DNA from 2 places in the Pseudarthrobacter sp. efr-133-R2A-89 genome. Region 2 is predicted to be linked to the other one. Evidence: riboswitches for the same ligand, from Rfam matches in the RefSeq annotation. Region 2 holds a riboswitch; the other holds the start of a gene.
The links. A riboswitch is a leader RNA that binds a small molecule or an ion and turns the genes downstream of it on or off. The one in region 2 is predicted to bind thiamine pyrophosphate.
Positions count from the first base shown of each region.

Region 1: another riboswitch for thiamine pyrophosphate. It lies ahead of QRM95_RS12840 (ECF transporter S component); the one in region 2 lies ahead of thiD (bifunctional hydroxymethylpyrimidine kinase/phosphomethylpyrimidine kinase).

Region 1 covers NZ_JARVSE010000006.1:257,027-264,121, reverse strand. Annotated here, with positions in the region: gene QRM95_RS12875 (Na+/H+ antiporter subunit A) at 1-1,010, shown strand, start outside; gene QRM95_RS12870 (Na(+)/H(+) antiporter subunit C) at 1,007-1,528, shown strand; gene QRM95_RS12865 (Na+/H+ antiporter subunit D) at 1,525-3,126, shown strand; gene QRM95_RS12860 (Na+/H+ antiporter subunit E) at 3,123-3,668, shown strand; gene QRM95_RS12855 (MrpF/PhaF family protein) at 3,665-3,943, shown strand; gene mnhG (monovalent cation/H(+) antiporter subunit G) at 3,933-4,334, shown strand; gene QRM95_RS12845 (DUF4235 domain-containing protein) at 4,347-4,610, opposite strand; TPP riboswitch at 4,830-4,970, shown strand; gene QRM95_RS12840 (ECF transporter S component) at 5,038-5,661, shown strand; gene QRM95_RS12835 (ABC transporter ATP-binding protein) at 5,661-7,095, shown strand, end outside.
Region 2 covers NZ_JARVSE010000001.1:504,939-512,033, reverse strand. Annotated here, with positions in the region: gene QRM95_RS02380 (Rne/Rng family ribonuclease) at 1-2,732, shown strand, start outside; TPP riboswitch at 2,883-2,980, shown strand; gene thiD (bifunctional hydroxymethylpyrimidine kinase/phosphomethylpyrimidine kinase) at 2,990-4,510, shown strand; gene rplU (50S ribosomal protein L21) at 4,775-5,083, shown strand; gene rpmA (50S ribosomal protein L27) at 5,145-5,408, shown strand; gene obgE (GTPase ObgE) at 5,527-7,095, shown strand, end outside.

The sequences.
Region 1 (7,095 bases), on a different contig from region 2:
TCCTGGTGGCGTTCGTCCTGGCCATGCGCAGCCTTCCCCCTGAGCTTCGTGACCGCACCGGCGGAAAGTACCGGGTGCTGCGCGTCATCATCGGGTTGGGCTTCGGCGTGACCATGGTGTTCGCCGCGATCTTCGCCATGGGAGCCAGGACCGCCATCCCGGTGTCCCTGCAGTTCCCGCAGCTCGCCTATGAGGGCGGCGGCGGCCTGAACGTGGTCAACGTGACCCTCGTTGACATCCGGGCGTGGGACACCTTCGGTGAGATCAGCGTCCTTGCCCTGGCCGCCACCGGCGTGGCCAGCCTGATCTTCGTCCGCGGCCGCGGCGACCGCCTGCAGCGGTCCGCCTCCGTTGCCGAGGGCACCGTGGGGCGGTACCACGGCGTAGACCCCGGGTCCCGCGACGGAGCGGCGCTGGCCATCAGCCGGAAGTTCGCCGCGTCGGCCCGGGACGCCTGGATCGTGGCGGGCAGGACCCTCGCCCCGGAACGCCGCTCCATCATCTTCGAGGTGGTCACCCGCCTCATGTTCCACTCGATGATCATCTTCTCGCTGTACCTGCTGCTGGCCGGCCACAACCTGCCCGGCGGCGGTTTCGCCGGCGGCCTGACCGCCGGCCTGGCCCTGACCATCCGCTACCTGGCCGGTGGGCGGTTCGAACTGCGGGAAGCCGCACCGCTGAGCGCCGGTGCGTTGCTGGGCACCGGCCTGGCCCTGGCCGCGGCCTCAGGCGTGACGCCCCTGCTGTTGGGCGGCCAGGTGTTCCAGTCCGCCATCATCGAGGTGTGGCTGCCCGTGTTCGGCGACATCAAGTTCGTCACCTCCACCATCTTCGATATCGGCGTGTATGTGGTGGTGGTGGGCCTGGTGCTCGACGTGCTGCGCAGCCTCGGCGCCGAGATCGATGAACACATGGAAGAACGGTCCGCAGCGGCCGGGCCTGAACCGGCGCAGCAGGACCAGGAACCGGACCGTATTCCTGCCGAGACCACCGCAAAGGGCAACGCATGAGCGTCAACCTGACCCTGCTGATCGTCATGGGCGCCCTGTATGCCTGCGGCATCTACCTGATCCTCGAGCGCAGCCTCACCCGCGTCCTGCTGGGGCTGATGCTGCTGGCCAACGCCACCAACCTGCTGATCCTGTCCACCGGGGGATACGCCGGCCTGGCTCCGTTCTTCACCAAGGACACCCCGGCCGGTGATTACAACGATCCCCTGCCGCAAGCCTTGATCCTGACCTCGATCGTGATCTCCTTCGCCGTGACCGCGTTCATGCTGGGCATCATCTACCGCACGTGGGTCCTGGCCCGCCAGGACGATATCCAGGACGACGTGGAGGACCTCCGGGTGGCGGAAACACCGAGCTTCGACGCGGAGGACGACGCCGAAATCCCGGCCGAAACGTCCGAGTTTCCGCTCGCCACCGTCACGGCGGGAGGCCGGGAAATGCCGGCCGAACAGGCGGCCGCGGAAGAACAACCCGGCTCGCCCACCATCGAATCCGGCCCGGAAGGCGGCACAAAGTGAACATCGCCAGCCTGGCCCCGCTCGCCGTCGTCCTTCCCATCCTGGGCGCGGCACTGACCTTCCTCCTTATCCGGCACTCCCGCGCCCAGCGGGCGGTCAGCATCGGACTGTTGTCGCTTACCTTGGCCCTGGAATGCCTCCTGCTGGCGTCCGCCTGGAACAGCGGAACCGCCGCGGTGACCATCGGGGGCTGGCTGCCGCCTTGGGGCATCGTGATGGTGGTGGACCAGTTCTCCTCGCTGATGCTGGTGGTCTCCTCGGCCGTGAGCCTCGCCGTGCTGGTGTACGCCACGGGGCAGGGCATGGCCGACGGCGACGAGGACGCCCCGGTCTCGATCTTCCACCCCACCTACCTGATCCTGGTGGCAGGGGTGTCCAACGCGTTCCTCTCCGGGGACCTCTTCAACCTCTACGTCGGCTTCGAGATCCTGCTGACCGCAAGCTACGTGCTCATGACCCTGGGCGGCACCGGGCCCCGGATCCGCGCCGGCGTCACCTACGTGGTGGTGTCCGTGGTGTCCTCCGTGCTCTTCCTGATCGCCATCGCCATGGTGTACGGGGCAACCGGGACAGTGAACATGGCCGACCTCGCCCTCAAGCTGGGCGACCTGGACCAAGGCACCAGGACCCTGCTGCACGTCATGCTGCTGGTGGCGTTCGGCATCAAGGCCGCCGTCTTCCCGCTGTCCTTCTGGCTCCCCGACTCCTACCCCACGGCGCCGGCACCCGTCACCGCCGTGTTCGCCGGCCTGTTGACCAAGGTGGGCGTGTACGCCATGGTCAGGACCGAAACGCTGCTGTTCCCCGGCGACACCCTGAACACGCCACTGATGGTGGTGGCACTGCTGACCATGGTGGTGGGCATCCTTGGTGCGCTGGCGCAAAGCGACATCAAGCGTCTGCTCTCGTTCACCCTGGTCAGCCACATCGGGTACATGGTGTTCGGCCTGGCCATGTCCTCCGTGGCAGGCCTGGCAGCGGCGGTCTTCTACGTGGCGCACCACATCACCATCCAGACCAGCCTGTTCCTGGTGACCGGCCTGATCGAACGCCGCGGCGGCAGCTCCTCGGTTGACCGGCTCGGCGGGCTGGCCAAGCTCTCGCCCCTGCTGGCAATGCTGTTCTTCATCCCCGGTATGAACCTGGCCGGCATCCCCCCGTTCTCCGGGTTCCTCGGCAAGGTGGGGCTGCTGCAGGCCGGCATTGAGCTGGGAACCCCGCTGGCCTACGCGCTGGTGATCGGAGGGGTGCTGACCAGCCTGCTGACGCTGCTGGCCATCGCCCGCGTATGGAACCGTGCGTTCTGGCGGAAGCCGGAGGACGCCGAACATCCGGACCCTGTGCTGTTGGCCGGACCCTCCGGGCGCGCCGCCGGGCCGGGCGCCAAACTCAACACGGTCACGCTCCTTCCGCGCACCATGGTGGGATCAACCCTTGGCCTGGTGGTGCTCGGCGTCGCCCTGACCGTGTTCGCCGGGCCGCTGTTCGGTCTCTCCGACCAGGCTGCGCGGGACATGCTCGACCGGGCCCCGTACATCCAGTCGGTCCTCGGCAGCAATACCGCCGTCCCGGCCACCGTGACGGGAGGAGGACGATGAGCCGCAAACGGATTTCGCTGCGCCAGGAGCTTCCCCTCCTGGTCTGGCTGGTGATCGTGTGGGGTGCCCTCTGGCAGGACTTCAGCCCCGGGAACCTGCTCTTCGGCGCCCTGCTGGCGGTGGGCGTTGCCAGGTTGTTCTACCTTCCGCCGGTGGAACTCAGCGGCCGGTTCAACATCCTGTACGCCGTGCCCTTTGCCTTTGCCTTCCTGGCGAAAGTGGTGGTCGCCAGCGGCCAGGTCCTGTATCTGGCCACCGTCCGCGGCCCCAAGGTGACCAACGCCGTCGTCGCGGTGAAGCTCCGGAGCCACCAGGACCTGATCGTCACGGCCACCGGTCACGTGATCTCCCTGATTCCCGGCTCCCTGGTGGTGGAGGTGGACCGCCCGGCCTCCACCCTGTACCTGCACGCACTGAACATCACCTCGAAGCAGGATATCGAGGGCCTGCGGAACGAGGTCCGGTCCATCGAAGCGGGCCTGATCCGCATCATGGGTTCCGCCGAAGAACTTGAAGCCGTCCGAATGGAGGCGTCTGCATGATGCCCGTTGTCCTGGCGGTCACGGCCGTCATCTTCTCCCTCGCCGCGGGCGGGGCCATCATCAGGATTGCCCGCGGCCCTTCGCTGCTGGACCGGGTCCTTGCGGCCGATGTCCTGCTCGCCATCCTGGGCGGGGCCCTGTGCGTGGACATGGCCGTGAACCGGCACCTGAACAACCTGATGCTGGTGGTGGCCATCTCCATCATCGGGTTCATCGGGTCGGTCACGGTGGCCCGGTTCGTCGCCGACCGGAGGGTGAACCCCCATGAATCCTGACTTTTCCGGCGCGGACGCGTGGATCGACCTTGCCTCCGCGGTGTTCATGGTGGCGGGTGCGCTGCTGTCCCTGGGTGCCGCAATCGGGCTGCTCCGTTTCCCGGACCTGATGAGCCGCATGCACGCCGCCACCAAGCCGCAGGTCCTGGGCCTGTTCCTGCTGCTGGCAGCGATTGGGCTGCAGATGCGCACCTGGTGGGTTTGGCCGGTCCTGGTGGTGGCCTGGATCTTCCAGCTGCTCACGGTGCCGGTGTCCGCGCACATGGTGGGCCGGGCCGGCTACCGCACCAAGCACCTGCACCGGGAGCTGCTCGCCGCCGATGAACTCGAGGCCGTAGTGCAAAAAGCCGCCGCCGAGGCTGCCCGGACGGACAACCGCGACGACGGCTAAAAACGCCAGCAGCTAGACGATGTCCTGCGTCTTGGCGAAGCGGGTGATGGCGCGCTGGGTGCCCCGGTTGGCCAGGACCTGGATGATGGCGCTGACGGAGGCGGAGATCAGTGCGAACGTCAATGCCGACCGCAGGCTGGTGGGCACGTCCTCGCCCTTGCCGCTGGGCGGCTTCTGACCGGTGGTCTTCTCCCAGATGGTGTTGACGAGCTTGGTGCCGACCAGGCCTGCGCCCAGGCTCACCCCGGTACCGAGCAGCTTGATGAAGAGGTTCATTCCTAGTACTCCTTGCGGGCGGAAAACGGACTGCCTCCAGCCTAGCCGTACAGCCGGACTGGTCCGGGCAAGGGCATGGCCGGCATCCTCGCCGGGCCGCTGACGGCGGGTCGCGGTCACATCCGGCGCATTAGCCGTCATGGCCGCCGCCCGGCCTCTGCCAGGTGTAAACTTGACCACGCCCAAACCGGGCAGTATTTATACGCGAACATCAACATTTAAAAACGACAGGGGAGCGCCGCCGTCGGACAACCTGGCCATGCCGGGAACCGCAGGTGGGCGCTGAGAGTGCGGGACAGCCGCAGACCCTCGAACCTGATCCGGTTAGTACCGGCGCAAGGGAGTCGAGTTCTCAAAGTGTCCGGCCGGACCGGCAACGGTCCGCCAGCCGGAGCCACTTTCCCCTCCTGTTACCCAGGAGGATCACATGAGTACTGCTGCAATCAAGAAGACCACCAGTAAGTCCTGGCGCGTCGTCGACATCGTGGTGGCGGCCCTGGTGGCCATCGCCGGTGGAGTCATTTTCTGGGCCTGGGACCAGGGCGCCGCCGCCCTGTCGGCCCCCATGAACGCCGCCTACCCGCCCCTGACCGGGATCCTGGCCGGCGGCTGGATGATTCCCGGCGTGCTGGGAATGCTCATCATCCGCAAACCCGGAGCCGCCCTGTTCTGCGAAACCGTGGCCGCAACGGGCGAGCTCCTGATGGGTTCCCAGTATGGCGCCTCAGTCCTTTTCTCCGGTTTCATCCAGGGGTTGGGCGCGGAAATCATCTTCGCGGTTTTCGTCTACCGCAAGTTCAACCTGCCCGTCTCCCTCTTGGCGGGGGCGGCCGCTGGATTCTTCTGCGGCCTGAATGACTCATTCGCACCCTGGGGTTGGAACATTGCCTACTCCGGGGCGGACAAGCTCGCCTACATCGTCCTGACCACGGTGTCCGGCGCCGTGCTGGCGGGCGCATTGTCCTGGCTCGCTACCCGCGGCCTGGCCCGCACCGGCGTGTTGAGCTCCTTCGCGTCCCGCAAGGCTGCAACGGAGCCAGTCTTCTCCTGATGGCGCCCTCCCAGGACGCCGCAGGAGGCGTGCGCCCTGCCGCCATCACGGCCCGCGGCTGGGGCTGGCGGCATGCCGGCAGGGCCAAACCTGCAGTCCACGCCCTCGACCTCGATATCCGCCCCGGCGAGCGGGTACTCCTGCTCGGTCCCTCGGGTGCCGGGAAATCGACGCTCCTGCATGCCCTCGCCGGGGTCCTGGGCGACATTAACGACGACGGCGAGGCCGGCGACGCGGACGAGTCCGGTTCGTTGCTGGTCGACGGCGCTCCACCCCGCGAGCGTCGAGGCCGGTCCGGCCTCATGCAGCAGGACCCGGAGACCCAGGTGGTCCTCTCCCGGGTGGGGGATGACGTCGCCTTCGGCGCCGAGAACCTTGCCGTGCCCCGCGACGCCATCTGGGCGCGCGTGCACGAGGCGCTTGCCGACGTCGGACTGTCCCACCTCCCGCTGGACCACCCGACGTCGGCCCTCTCCGGCGGGCAGAAACAGCGCCTGGCGCTGGCGGGCATCCTGGCGATGCGCCCCGGGCTGATCCTGCTGGATGAGCCCACCGCCAACCTCGACCCGGACGGCGTCCTGGAGGTCCGTGACGCCGTGGCACGCTGCCTGGACAAGACCGGTGCCACCCTGGTGGTGGTGGAGCACCGGGTTTCCGTCTGGAAGGACCTGGTGGACCGGATCGTGGTCCTGCAGCCGGGCTCCGCCTCGGATCCCGCCGTGCTCCTGGACGGACCTCCGGACCGGGTGCTCGGCGAGGCCCGGGCCATGCTGACGGCAGCCGGAGTCTGGGTGCCGGGGTATGTGCCAGCCACCCGCCGCCGGTCCGCCATCCCTGCCGCCGGAACCGGCAATCTCCTGCTGGCAGCCGAAGACCTGGCCGTCTCCCGCGAGCGTCCCCGCCGCAAAGGCTTCCGGAAAATCCCGCCGGTCCCTGTCCAGGAGGGTGTTGCCGCGCAGGTCCGGGCCGGCCAGGCGCTGGCCGTCACCGGCCCGAACGGCGCCGGGAAATCAACGTTCGCACTGACCCTTGCCGGGCTCCTTGAACCGGTGGCCGGAAAGGTGTCCGCCACTGTGGACCTTAGCCGCGGTGCCGGGATCGACCCCTACGCGTGGAAGGCCGAGCAGTTGATCTCACGGGTGGGCACCGTGTTCCAGGAGCCTGAGCACCAGTTCGTGACCGGCAAGGTGCTTGACGAGCTGCGGTTCGGGCCGCGGCACCTGGGCCACGGCGAGGACCGGGTGGAGGAACTGCTGGAGCGGCTGCGGCTCACCCGGCTGGTGGACGCCAACCCCTACACATTGTCCGGCGGGGAGAAGCGGCGGCTGTCCGTGGCCACGGTCCTTGCCGCCAGCCCGCAGGTGCTGGTCCTGGACGAGCCGACGTTCGGGCAGGACGCCAACACCTGGGCAGAGCTGGCCTCGTTCCTGTCCG
Region 2 (7,095 bases):
GTTCGCTGTTCCTGGAACCGGGTTCCCCCACGTCAGTCCTCTTCCAGGCGCCGGACCTGAGCACCGTGGTCCGCCCCGCAACGCCCGCGGCGGAAGAGACCGGCGAGGAAGAAACCGACGAGGCAGACGATTCCGCCAGCCGCCGCCGGCGCCGCAGCCGTGGCCGCCGCGGACGCAGCCGCATCGGCGACCGGACAGATGAAGACGTCGAAGGCGGCACCGGTGACGCCGATGCCGACGACGAAGCCGACGAGGACGCCAACGGGCCGGTGGAAGACGGTGTGACCTCCCGCCGTCGCCGTCGCCGCCGCCGCGGTGACCAGGACCTGGAGCTGACCGGTGGGGAAGGCGACGATCCGCCCAACACGGTGACGAGGGTCCGTGCGCCGCGCGCCGTCAGCGAAGCGCCGGTCAACAACCGGGTCACCAGCGTCAAGGGCTCCACCCGCCTTGAAGCCAAGAAGCAGCGCCGGCGCGAATCCCGCGACACTGGCCGCCGCCGCACCGTGATCACCGAAGCCGAGTTCCTGGCCCGCCGCGAATCCGTGGACCGCCAGATGATCGTCCGGCAGCGCGACGACAGAATCCAGATCGGCGTCCTCGAAGACGGCGTCCTGGCCGAACACTTCGTGTCCAAGACCCAGCAGGACTCGCTGATCGGCAACGTCTACCTGGGCAAGGTCCAGAACGTGCTGCCGTCCATGGAAGCTGCGTTCGTTGACATCGGGCGCGGCCGCAACGCCGTGCTGTACGCCGGCGAGGTCAACTGGGAAGCCGTCAACCTCGAAGGCAAGCAGCGCCGGATCGAAAACGCTCTGAAGTCCGGCGACACCGTCCTGGTCCAGGTGACCAAGGACCCCGTGGGCCACAAGGGTGCCCGCCTCACCAGCCAGATCTCCTTGCCCGGGCGCTACCTGGTGTACGTGCCCGGCGGCTCCATGACGGGCATCTCGCGCAAGCTGCCCGACGTCGAACGCAACCGCCTCAAGCGCATCCTCAAGGACCGCCTCCCCGAACACGCCGGCGTCATTGTCCGCACCGCGGCAGAGGGCGCATCCGAGGAAGAGCTCACCCACGACATCAACCGCCTCCGCGCGCAGTGGGAAGGCATCGAGAGCCAGTCCACCTCCACCAAGGTCCTCGCCCCCGAACTGCTGTACGGCGAACCTGACCTGACCATCAAGGTGGTCCGCGACGTCTTCAATGAGGACTTCTCCAAGCTGATCGTCTCCGGCGAGGAAGCGTGGGACACCATCGAGGCCTACGTCACCTACGTCGCCCCGGACCTGGTGGGACGCCTCGAGAAATGGACCAAGGACCAGGACATCTTCTCCGCCTGGCGGATCGATGAGCAGATCCACAAGGCGCTCGAGCGCAAGGTGTTCCTGCCCTCCGGCGGCTCGCTGGTGATCGACCGGACCGAAGCCATGACCGTGGTGGACGTCAACACCGGCAAGTTCACCGGCAGCGGCGGCAACCTTGAGGAAACAGTCACCAAGAACAACCTCGAAGCTGCCGAGGAAGTGGTACGCCAGCTGAGGCTGCGCGATATCGGCGGCATCATCGTGATCGACTTCATCGACATGGTGCTCGAATCCAACCGTGACCTGGTCTTGCGCCGCCTCGTCGAGTGCCTGGGCCGCGACCGGACCAAGCACCAGGTTGCCGAGGTCACCTCCCTGGGCCTGGTCCAGATGACCCGCAAGCGCATGGGCACGGGCCTGCTGGAAGTCTTCGGCGAGCAGTGCGAGGCGTGTGCCGGACGCGGCGTCGTGACCCACGACGATCCCGTGGAGCACCGCCGCGCCAACATCGTGGCCGCCGAACACCACGTCCAGCGCGCCGACAACCGTCCCGAAGTCCGCGGGGAGGCCCACCGCCCCGACGGGCAGCGGACCGATGCCGGGCAGCCCGGTGCACGCCCCGAGCGGAAGCGCCGCCGTGGACGCGGCGGCCAGCAGGCCGAGGCAGTACCGGCGCCCGCAGTGCACGTGCACACTGTGCAGCCGGATCCCAGTGACGCCGAGCGGCACGCCAAGGCTGAAGCCACCCGGCTTGCCCTGGCCAACATCGCTGCGGCGGCCCACGCGGCGCACCTCCACGACGACGAGCTGGCAGCTGCCCGGCACGCGCCGGCAGAGGAGGCTCCGGACCCGCAAGCACCGGTCCAGCCTGCACCGGCAGCTGACGGGGAAAAGCACGACGCCGATACACACGGGCGTCCCGCGGCGGTCCTGACGTTCGGCGGCGAGAAAGTCCCGCTTCCGTTCGTGGAGCACGCGGAGGAGCAGCAGCCCAAGCCCGCCCTGACGCTGGACCGGCTCGCGGAAGCATTCGCGCACCTCGGCCAGCCGGTTTCCGCCGTCGAGGACGCTCCGGAAAATCCTGCAGCGGCTGAGCCGGCAACGGAACAGGCCGCACAGGAGCCCCGGCCGCAGGGCGGCGAAGCCCCTGCACGGGCCGCGGAAGCACCGGCTGAAAAGGACTACTCCGACCACACGCTGGAGCAGACAAGGCAGCGCAGGCCGCGCCGCCACCGGGCCGCCAGCCGAGCCCAGGGCGCCGCGAACGAAACCGCCGTCCAGCACCATGAGAACGTCCAAACCGCCACTACCGGGCACTCGCACGCAGCCAAGGCCCCCGAGCCCGCGAACCAGCAGCCTGCTGATAGCGGCAAGCGTTCCGAGGAACCCATCATCCTCGGGGTGGGCGTCCCGGCTTCGGAGCTCTAAATTCCGGCAAGCCACGGCGTCGACAGGTGAAGTCCCCGTCTCGTGGACCATTCCCCCCGAAAGTACAGGGGGAACAGTCCACGGGGCGGGGACTTCCGGCATCCCGCCGCTGTCACCTTCACTATGCCAACGCGCCAACGGCTAGGCTGGGAAACCGACACGGGGTGCCGCGCAGAAGGCCGGCTGAGATCCACACCCGTTGAACCTGTCCGGCTAGTACCGGCGAAGGGATGTCTGTGTTGTCTTCGACCCTCTCCATGCCCCTGCCAAGTGCCTCCACTGACGCCACCGGCACCCCTGCCGGCCGCGACGTCCCACGGGTCCTCTCCATCGCGGGCTCGGATCCATCCGGTGGAGCAGGAATCCAGGCGGACCTGAAAAGCATTGCAGCGCACGGCGGATATGGCATGGCCGCCATTACGGCACTCACCGCGCAGAATACCCGCGGCGTTGTGGCCGTCCACGTCCCGCCTGCTGCGTTCCTGGCCCAGCAGCTCGATGCCGTCAGCGACGACATCACCATCGACGCCGTCAAAATCGGCATGCTCGGCGACGAAGCGGTGATCCGCACAGTCCAGCAGTGGCTCGAGAAGGTGCGTCCCGCCGTCGTGGTCCTGGACCCCGTGATGGTGGCCACCAGCGGCGACCGGCTGCTGAAGGAATCCGCCGAAGCCGCCCTCCGCGACCTGCTGCCCGTTGCCCACCTCATCACCCCCAACCTGCCCGAACTGGCCATGCTCGTGGGCGAAGAGCCCGCGGGGGATTGGGAAGCCGCGCTGGACCAGGGCAGGCGCCTGGCGGATGCCACCGGCGCCACCGTCCTGGTCAAGGGCGGACACCTGTCAGGCGAAGGCTGCCCGGACGCGCTGGTCAACACCGCCGGTGTGCTGGCCCGGGACGTCGTGGAAGTGCCCGGCGCCCGTGTCAACACCCGCAACAGCCACGGCACGGGTTGTTCGCTGTCCTCTGCCATGGCAACGGTCCAGGCCCGGCTGGGCGACTGGGAAGCGTCGCTGCGGACGGTCAAGCCATGGCTGGCCGGAGCGCTTGAGGAGTCCGGCCGGCTGGAGGTCGGCCAAGGAAACGGGCCCGTGCACCACTTCCACCACGTGCGGCCCCACCTGCCGGAAGGCGGCTTCGCTGCCGGGCTCTGGGCCGAAGCCCGGCAGGACCTGGCGGATATCTACGCCCTGGACTTCATCCACGGCCTGGTTTCCGGCGAACTGGCAGAGAAGGACTTTGCCTACTATCTGGCCCAGGACGCCCAGTACCTGAACGGGTACTCCCGGGTCCTGGCCCGGGCCAGTGCCCTGGCCCCGTCCGAGGCGGAGCAGCTGTTCTGGGCAGGCTCGGCCCGGCAGTGCCTGGAGGTCGAATCGGAACTGCACCGCTCATGGCTCAGCACCCGGCCTGGGCAGACGGGCCTGGGGCCTGTCACCAAGTCCTACGTTGACCACCTCACAGCAGTCTCGGCATCGGGGAGCTATGCGGTCCTTGCCGCCGCCGTCCTGCCCTGTTTCTGGCTCTACGCTGAGGTCGGCAGGACACTGCACGCCCAGTTCCTCGCGGCGGGCGAACCGGAAGGGCACGCCTACGCTGCGTGGCTCCGCACCTATGCCGACGAGGGCTTCGCCGAGGCCACCCGGCAGGCCATCGCCATTGTGGACGCGGCCGGACGGAAAGCCTCCGACCATGAACAGGCCGCCATGGTGACGGCGTTCAAGCAGTCCTGCCGGCTTGAAGTGGAATTCTTCGGCGCGCCGCGCATTCACTCCTGACGTCCAACGGCGGCGCCCCGGCTACAATGGATACGCACGGTTGCGGCGCTGCATGCCAGGCTGTGGTTACTATCACAGCCGGCCCTCCGGAACCAGCCTCATTTGCGGCTGGAGACGGATTTAGCGTATTCTGGATCTTCGGTGCTTACGCCAACACTTGGGTTATGACCCCACGGCGTTGAGGCACAGCGAGAAACCAGGCTTTTATTGAGTCGGTTCCGCACGCAAATTTTGTTATAAACGTCGAGAGAAGTGAGTTCCCAAGTGGTGTACGCGATTGTCCGCGCAGGCGGCCGCCAAGAGAAGGTTTCCGTTGGAGACTTCGTTACCCTGAACCGCGTCGCCGGTGGAGCCGGCAGCACCATTGAGCTGCCCGCACTGCTCCTGGTTGACGGTGACAAGGTCACCTCCGCAGCGAAGGACCTGGCCAAGGTAACTGTTACGGCTGAAATCCTCCAGGACCTGCGTGGTCCTAAGATTGTCATCCAGAAGTTCAAGAACAAGACCGGCTACAAGAAGCGCCAGGGTCACCGCCAGGAACTGACCAAGGTCAAGATCACCGGCATCAAGTAACCACCGGTTACTGTTCAGGCATTTCAACAGATTCCCCAGAATTTAGAGGCAGGCATTTCAGATGGCACATAAAAAGGGCGCGAGCTCCACTCGCAACGGTCGCGATTCCAACGCACAGTACCTCGGCGTCAAGCGCTTCGGCGGCCAGGTTGTTTCCGCAGGCGAGATCATCGTCCGCCAGCGTGGCACCCACTTCCACCCGGGCGCCGGCGTCGGCCGTGGCGGTGACGACACCCTGTTCGCACTGACCCCGGGCGCCGTTGAATTCGGCACCCGCCGCGGACGTCGCGTGGTCAACATCGTTGCTGCTGCAGCCGCAGAGTAACAACAAGTCTTGAAGCGGTGGAGCGGGCCTGAGGGCCCGCTCCACTGTTCTTTTAACCGCATTACAATCGTTGTGGCGTCCCCGGGCGCCGCGTAAACAGCATTCTGAGGAGATCCACGTGGCCAGCTTTGTAGACCGGGTAGTACTGCACGTATCCGGCGGAACCGGCGGCCATGGATGCGTTTCCGTCCACCGGGAGAAGTTCAAGCCCCTTGGCGGGCCCGACGGCGGCAACGGCGGCAACGGCGGCGACGTGATCCTTCGGGTGGACCACCAGACCACCACCCTCCTCGACTACCACCACGCGCCGCACCGGCACGCCAGCAACGGCGGGCCCGGTATGGGCGACTGGCGCGGCGGCAAGAACGGCGAAACCCTGGTGCTTCCCGTTCCGGACGGTACCGTGGTCAAGTCCAAAGACGGCACCGTCCTGGCCGACCTCGTGGGTGAAGGCACCGAATACGTGGCCGCCGCCGGCGGTATTGGCGGACTCGGCAACGCCGCCCTGTCCTCCCAGAAACGCCGCGCTCCCGGGTTTGCCCTGCTGGGAATCGAAGGCGACTCCCGCGATGTGGTCCTGGAACTGAAGTCCATTGCAGACATCGCCCTGGTGGGTTTCCCGTCCGCGGGCAAGTCCAGCCTGATCGCCGCGATGTCCGCCGCCCGGCCCAAGATCGCCGATTATCCCTTCACCACCCTGATCCCGAACCTGGGTGTGGTCCAGGCGGGCGATGTCCGCTTCACGATTGCCGATGTCCCCGGCCTGATTGAAGGCGCCAGCGAAGGCAAAGGCCTCGGGCACAACTTCCTGCGCCACGTTGAGCGCTGCGCCGCCCTGGTGCATGTGCTCGACTGCGGCACGCTCGAATCCGACCGCGATCCGCTCTCGGACCTCGCCATCATCGAAGGCGAACTCGAAAAGTACGCGGTGGATATGAGCTACGCAGGCTCCGACGGCCAGGTGGTCCCCCTTAACCACCGCCCCCGCCTCGTCGCACTGAACAAGGTGGACCTGCCGGACGGCAAGGACATGGCGGAATTCGTGCGCCCGGAACTGGAATCGCGCGGGTACCGCGTCTTTGAGGTTTCCGCCACCAGCCACGAGGGCCTGCGCCAGCTCGGCTTCGCCATGGCCGAAATCGTCCAGGCCGCCCGCGACGCCGTCGCGGCCGAACCTCCCAAGGTCCAGCCCGTCGTGCTCCGGCCGCGCGCCGTCAATGAAACCGGGTTCAAGATCCGCCGCGAGGAAAAGAACCTGGAGCCGCTGTTCCGTGTCCTCGGCGAGAAGCCCGAGCGCTGGGTCAAGCAGACCGACTTCACCAACGAGGAAGCCATCGGCTACCTTGCCGACCGGCTGGCCAAGCTGGGCGTGGAAACCGAGCTGTTCAAGCAGGGCGCCAAGCCGGGGGATACCGTGGTCATTGGCGAGGACGACGGCGTCGTCTTCGACTGGGAGCCCACCATGATGGCTGGCGCGGAACTCCTGGCTTCACCCCGTGGCACAGACGTCCGGTTCGCCGATATCGGCGACCGCCCCACCCGCAGCCAGAAGCGTGAGGAGCAGCAGGAACGCCGCGACGCCAAGGCTGCCGCCCGCGCCGAACTCGAGGCCGAGCGCAAGGCCGGTATTTGGACCGAGTCCGTCAGCGGACGCCGTGCTGCCCGCCCCGTCCAGGACAGTGGAATG